One region of the Bacillus sp. AFS031507 genome, then DNA from elsewhere that is predicted to be linked to it. Evidence: riboswitches for the same ligand, from Rfam matches in the RefSeq annotation. Region 1 holds a riboswitch; each other region holds the start of a gene.
What was found. Region 1 has a riboswitch for S-adenosylmethionine ahead of COE25_RS00155 (homoserine dehydrogenase). Riboswitches for the same ligand answer to the same signal wherever they lie in the genome.
Positions count from the first base shown of each region.

Region 1 (2,275 bases):
GGAGCAACTGAATATCGTTATTATCCGGATTGGAATATTGCTATGACAGATTTTACAATCATCAGTAAACCAGGCTTAAGCCTTGGCCGTTTTTTAGCGCATAACCGTTTAAAGGATTTACAACAATTAGCTAAAGAAAATGGTAACGAGCTATTCGGGATGTTTGCAGAAATATACGATCCGTACCGGGTTGAACAACACGAATTTGGTGGAGTAAAGGTTATGGATCCATATGTCCGACGTGAAGTTCTCTCCCATTTGGGTTATAAACGCATTGATTTTTCATATGTTCATCCTTCCTGGAAAAACAATGGGGAAGCTGTAGCAGGTCTAGATTTATGTTTCATGCCAATTCAAGATGAAGGACTTAATTCACTACCAGCAAACCTGGTAAAGGATTTTCTGACGACATACTATTCAATTCTTACAAATAAGCCGAAGGATTGGCTCGAAATGATAGATCGACTGGGGAAAAAGGAATTTGTCTCCCTATTACCACTTTAATAAAAAGAAATTTCAAATAATATTGACAACTATCTTGGAATCAACTAGAATTCTCTTTATAACTTGGAAATTTAATGAAAAACTAACTAAATAAAACTCTTATCCAGAGCGGCGGAGGGACTAGGCCCGATGAAGCCCGGCAACCATCAAGGTAATTCTTGAAAAGGTGCTAATTCCTGCAGGTTATTTTTAACCTGACAGATAAGAGGAGGAAATCTACCCTCTTCTTATGAAGAGGGTTTTTCTTATTTATATGATATTAAAAGAAACAACCTATTGGTCATGTCTAATATTATTTAAGGGGTGGAAAGCATGTCTGTCATTAAAGTGGCAATTCTAGGCTTTGGTACAGTGGGTGAAGGGGTATATAAAACAATACAATCCCACGCTGATGAACTAACTAATGTTTTAGGAAGAAAAGTAGAAGTAGCTGCAGTGCTAATAAAAAATAAACAAAAAACAAGAGACATAAGTGAAGATGTTTTAATAACTACAGATTTTGCCGAAATTCTTAAACTACCTCAACTGGATGTTGTTGTCGAAGCAATAGTCGACAAAGAACAACCCTTTACTTTTTTAAAACAAGCTATACAAAGTGGTTGCCACATAATCACAGCAAATAAAGAGATGTTTGCACATCACGGTAATGAGCTGCTCAAGCTAGCAGAGAGTCATAAAGTTTCAGTCGGTTTCGAAGCAACAGTTGCGGGAGGAATTCCAGTTATTCAAACCCTTAGGCAGCTATTAAATGTTAACCGTGTTCGTACCGTACAAGGCATTCTTAACGGGACATCAAATTTCATTCTTACTGAAATGCGGGAGAAAAAACAGTCCTTTGTTGCTGCGCTTAGTTTAGCACAAGGGAAGGGGTATGCTGAAGCGGATCCAACCAACGATGTGGAGGGGTTTGATGCTTTTTATAAAACAATAATTCTCAGCAGAATAGCTTTTGGTATAGAACCAAATTGGCAGGATGTTGAACGGGAAGGAATTACTTCGATCACAAGTGAATTAATCGAATCAACTGAAAAGCTAGGGTTAAGGTTTAAACATATTGCAAGTATTAATAAGATAGGTGATCAAATTAATGCAACGGTTAGACCGGTTCTTGTTGGAAAGTCGCATCCTTTTTATTCCGTTGAAGGGGTAGAAAATGCGGTAAATATTCATTCTGATATCGTTGGTAGTATTACTTTGCAAGGACCTGGAGCTGGGATGTATCCAACTGCTAGTGCTGTTATCGAAGATTTGGTCTATGTCTGTCAAAATCGGCCTTCAAATAAGAATTTCAAAGAAACAATTGCATTATGTGATGGAGAGAAAAAAGAGGATGTAGAAGGCTTATGGTTAATTCAAGGTCTCTCAAAAAATTATAAAAACCCTTTGATTACATGGATTACTCAAGCTATTGATGAGACAGCCATTATCCGGGCAACAAAGGAAGAAATTGAACGTTTAATTAATGACCAGCAGCCAAGGTGTTACTTTCAAATAATAGGTGAGTATGAAACAGAGAACAAAATTAGTGAGGTAACCTTAGCTGCCCTTTAAGTTAAAGGAATGTAGCGAGCAAGCGGTTATTCCCGAAAGAGCATTTAGGTGCTCTTTTTTTATGAAGAATTACTACTCACTTATGTGTATGGTATTTATTAATATCTATAAAAATATTAAACAAAACATCCTTTAACTGGGGATAAGTTTAGTCAAAATTAAATGGTATTCATATTGTGTAAAAGCTTGACCAAATGGATTTTTTTAAAAAAAGAAAATG
Region 1 is NZ_NUOW01000001.1:28,119-30,393, reverse strand. It holds gene COE25_RS00160 (GNAT family acetyltransferase) at 1-504, shown strand, start outside; SAM riboswitch class I at 601-712, shown strand; gene COE25_RS00155 (homoserine dehydrogenase) at 817-2,055, shown strand.

Region 2 (2,275 bases), on a different contig from region 1:
TTCACCTGCGTATTCTGTACCACCTATTAAAACAATTCTTTTTTCAAAAGAAATCATAATAAACGCTTCCGAGTTGGTGCCATCGATAGCCGGATCTGCCTTGAAATTAGGTGCAGAAATAACGGTAAATCCAGCATCATGGGCAAGTAGTTCTTCATCCGACGGGCGAATAAATAACTGGTGTACAAATAAATTTTGCCAAGCTAATTCATTTACGACTTTGATGGATAAACGTGATTTTTTATCAGCACCCGCAAATCCTTTAAAAACAAAGATCTCATTTTTCTGTTGTAAATAATTTATGACCTTTTGATAAAGCTTTGTAAAAACCGGTTCTGAAATTGGTTGATTGGTCGTGCCCCATTCAATTTTGTCTTTAGTTGAATCTTCTAAAACAATGAATTTATCCTGTGGAGACCGGCCAGTATATTTTCCAGTAACGACACTAATTGCTCCCGTAGAAGTTAGTGCTCCTTCATGTCGGGTTAAGACTTTCTCAACTAATTGAGGAACAGATAATTGCACATGAACATGACTTTCATTTAACAATTGATTTAATTCATTAGGAGTATCAACAGAATTCATTTAATGAGACCTTCCTTTATTTTAGTTTTTATGTTGTTAATAATATAAAAAGTATAACACATTAGTCGAATTGATGTATCCTATTTAACAAAATTTATATATTATAAAACTTTAATTGAAGATATAAAAAATATTTATAAATAGAGACTAACTTACTTCGTATTATTCCCATTTTGTTGTGAAAGACATATCTTAAAAAATTCATTGACATTGTTGGGAAGTGTGATATTATTCTAATTTGAACGGATACTCTCTTATCCTGAGCTGGTGGAGGGACAGGCCCAATGAAACCCAGCAACCTGCAGTATGAAAAGATTGACCACTTAAAAGGTCCTTTTCAGGATGCGAAGGTGCTAATCTGACGCAAGGCTTTGACCTTGAACGATAAGAGCGAAAGGCCCGGAACAACCTTTCCTCTCTGGTAAGGTTTTTTGTTTTGTATAAGTCCTTTATGAAAAGAGTCTCTAATAAAAATCCTTTGTTTATTACATACTAAGGGAATGAGTACCGTATCAAATTCTCGAAGTTTAAGGAAGTATTCCTGTAACCTTCCTAAGACCTCGATTATCTCATATTATAGGAGGAATTCAGATGTCAACAAAACGTCGTTTGTTCACTTCTGAATCAGTTACTGAGGGTCATCCTGATAAGATCTGTGACCAAATTTCTGATTCCATTTTAGATGCTATTTTAGCAAGGGATGCTAATGCCCGTGTTGCGGCTGAAACTTCAGTAACAACAGGACTAGTTCTAGTAGCAGGAGAAATCACCACATCTACCTACGTGGATATTCCAAAAATTGTCCGTGAAACGATTAAAAACATCGGCTACAATCGCGCGAAATTCGGTTTTGACTCAGAAACCTGTGCTGTTTTAACATCTATTGATGAACAGTCTCCAGATATCGCGATGGGTGTTGACCAAGCTTTGGAAGCGCGTGAAGGTCAAATGTCCGATGAACAAATCGAAGCAATTGGTGCAGGGGACCAAGGTTTAATGTTTGGTTTTGCTTGTAATGAAACAAAAGAGCTTATGCCTCTTCCCATTTCACTAGCGCACAAACTTGCTCGCCGTTTAACAGAAGTACGTAAAGATAAGGTTCTTGATTACTTACGTCCAGACGGAAAAACACAAGTAACGGTTGAATATGATGAGAACGATAAACCAGTACGCATTGATACGATTGTTATTTCCACTCAACACAATCCTGAAGTTGAGTTAGAGCAAATTCAACGTAACTTGAAGGAATATGTTATTAATCCGGTAGTTCCAAAAGAATTAATCGATGAAAAGACAAAATACTTTATTAATCCAACCGGCCGTTTTGTTATTGGCGGACCACAAGGAGATGCTGGCTTAACAGGCCGGAAAATCATCGTAGATACGTATGGTGGATATGCTCGCCATGGCGGTGGTGCCTTCTCTGGTAAGGATCCTACAAAAGTGGACCGATCAGCTGCCTACGCAGCACGTTATGTTGCTAAAAACATCGTGGCTGCTGGCCTTGCTGATAAGGTAGAAGTTCAACTTGCTTACGCTATTGGTGTAGCAAGACCAGTTTCGATTGCTGTTGATACGTTTGGTACAGGTAAAGTAAGCGAAGATGTGTTAGTTGACCTTGTAAGTGAAAACTTTGACCTTCGCCCTGCAGGTATCATTAACATGTTGGATCTTCGTCGTCCAATTTACC
Region 2 is NZ_NUOW01000015.1:9,461-11,735, forward strand. It holds gene pckA (phosphoenolpyruvate carboxykinase (ATP)) at 1-585, opposite strand, end outside; SAM riboswitch class I at 837-976, shown strand; gene metK (methionine adenosyltransferase) at 1,177-2,275, shown strand, end outside.
Region 2: it holds a riboswitch for S-adenosylmethionine, as region 1 does, so the genes downstream of both, metK (methionine adenosyltransferase) here and COE25_RS00155 (homoserine dehydrogenase) in region 1, are expected to answer to the same signal.

Region 3 (2,275 bases), on a different contig from region 1:
TACCGAAGTCATGAATTAATAAAGGAACCAAGCCTGGATGAATTCCCGCTGATGGAACTGGGAATGACTTTTTAAAGACATCTTCTACGGTTAACTCACTTGCAATCGACAGTGCTTTCGTCTTCTCTAACGCCACGGTTCCATATGGGGATGGGAACAACGACAAATCAGCACCAGCATAACGAAGCAACTTTCCAAGCAATAATGAATGGGATAATCCATAAACTGGAGATGATGTAAAAGCACCACTAACTGCAGGGTGTGCCATGAGCGGTAAGGCAATTTTATCGTCTTCTCTTAATTCCTGCAGGACGTCTATGCCATAGGAAAACACATTAAACAGTAAGAGGTCCGCTCCAAGCTCTGCAGCCTTCCTTGCTTTTTCCTTCAGCTGCGATGTTCTACCCGTTAGGTTAACTGCATACAAAGTTCGATGTCCTGTTTGGTCAAATACTTCTTGCAATGCCTTTTTTCCTTCGACAATTCTTTTTTCAAATGGTGTTAGCTCATTTTCAAAAAGGATTTCATCGTCCTTCACAAAATCTACACCACCAAGGGCTTGTTGCTTTAATTGCTCAACTAAAAATGCGAGATCTTTACCGAGCACTCCTTTAAAGATACTCATTAAAAGCGGTCTATTATAAACGTTTAATTTCTTCCGAAGACCTTCAATTCCAAACCTTGGGCCAGGGAACTGACTCTTTAATCCATCATCAAACTGTAAATCTAGTAATTTTATTTTTCCATCTAATGAAAGCTTACCGAAAACGGTTGTTAAAATAGCAGGCAGGTCATTAGAAAAATTAATCGCTGGATAGGATATGCGGATTAAAGATTGGTCACCTTTTTCTGCAGGAATCGTTTCAACTGATACCACACTGCCTTTATGCTTGCGTAATTGGCTTTGCTCTAGTTCAGGCAAGTTCGTCCATGAACCTACAGTTAATCCAAGTGCAATCTCTTCAGCCTTTTTGGTTGGCTTTTTTTCATCATGCAGTAAATATGTAGCAATTATTTTAGACATTCAAAAACACGTCCTTTCAAAAAACATAAAAAACCTCTTCAACAAAGAAGAGGTTAGCCGCAAACTAACATCTTCTCATCTATCAGCTTGTTGCTGCAAGAATTAGCACCGTGCCTAAAACTGGTTTAAGTCGGTTGCCGGGCTTCATCGGGCTTTTCCCTCCGCCTGCTCTTGATAAGAAAACGATTCGTATTTTATTAAATTTATAATGTTGTTTAACTTTAATTTGCATTATCGCAAGAAAAATAAAAAATGTCAATCGATTTAACAGAATATTTCCAAACGACTAATTCTTTCAACAGCTTCGGCTAATCGTTGTTCTGATGTTAATAACCCAACACGGACATATCCTTCTCCAAATTCTCCAAAGCCAATTCCCGGTGCAACCATGATATGTGCTTGTTCAAGTAAAATGTTAGCAAATTCCTCAGATGTTTTGCCCTCAGGAACTTTGAGCCACGCGAAAAAGGAACCCTTTGGCGCGGTGACATTCCATCCCAATGAACGAAGCCCATCAATCAATACATTACGTCTTCGCTCATAAAGATCGTTTAGTTCCCGTACACAATCCTGAGGGCCCATTAAAGCCTCAGCCGCTGCCTCTTGTACAGCCCCAAATAAACTAACATAAAGATGGTCCTGTAAAAGTTCGATGCTTGAAATCACACTCTCATTCCCAACAGCAAAACCAACACGCCAGCCTGCCATATTAAAGGTTTTTGATAAAGTATATATCTCTATCCCAACCTCTTTAGCCCCTTCAACCTGCATAAAACTTATTGGTTTTTCACCATCGAAACCAATAGCACCATAGGCAAAATCATGAACAACACAAATATCATGATCACTCGCTAGCTTAATAGTCTCATCAAAAAATTCATGAGTAGCTGTAGCTCCTGTTGGATTATTAGGATAATTGAGGAACATTAACTTTGCTTTTGATAAAACAGACTTATCCAGTTCGCAATAATCCGGCAGAAAGTTATTTTCCTCTCGTAACGGCATCGTAACCATTTCAGCTTTTGCAAGAGCAACCCCAGACCAATAATCCGGGTAACCGGGGTCAGGTACAAGGATGGTATCCCCCGGATTTAATAAGCATTGAGGGATTTCGACAAGTCCTGCTTTACCCCCAAACAAAATTGCCACTTCTTTATCCGGATCAATGGTCACTCCATATTCTCTTAAATAAAAATCAGCGGCAGCCTGTTTTAAATAACGATGTCCCTGAAAAGGAGAATATTTATGATT
Region 3 is NZ_NUOW01000013.1:395,032-397,306, forward strand. It holds gene mtnW (2,3-diketo-5-methylthiopentyl-1-phosphate enolase) at 1-1,024, opposite strand, end outside; SAM riboswitch class I at 1,097-1,205, opposite strand; gene COE25_RS14545 (pyridoxal phosphate-dependent aminotransferase) at 1,289-2,275, opposite strand, start outside.
Region 3: it holds a riboswitch for S-adenosylmethionine, as region 1 does, so the genes downstream of both, mtnW (2,3-diketo-5-methylthiopentyl-1-phosphate enolase) here and COE25_RS00155 (homoserine dehydrogenase) in region 1, are expected to answer to the same signal.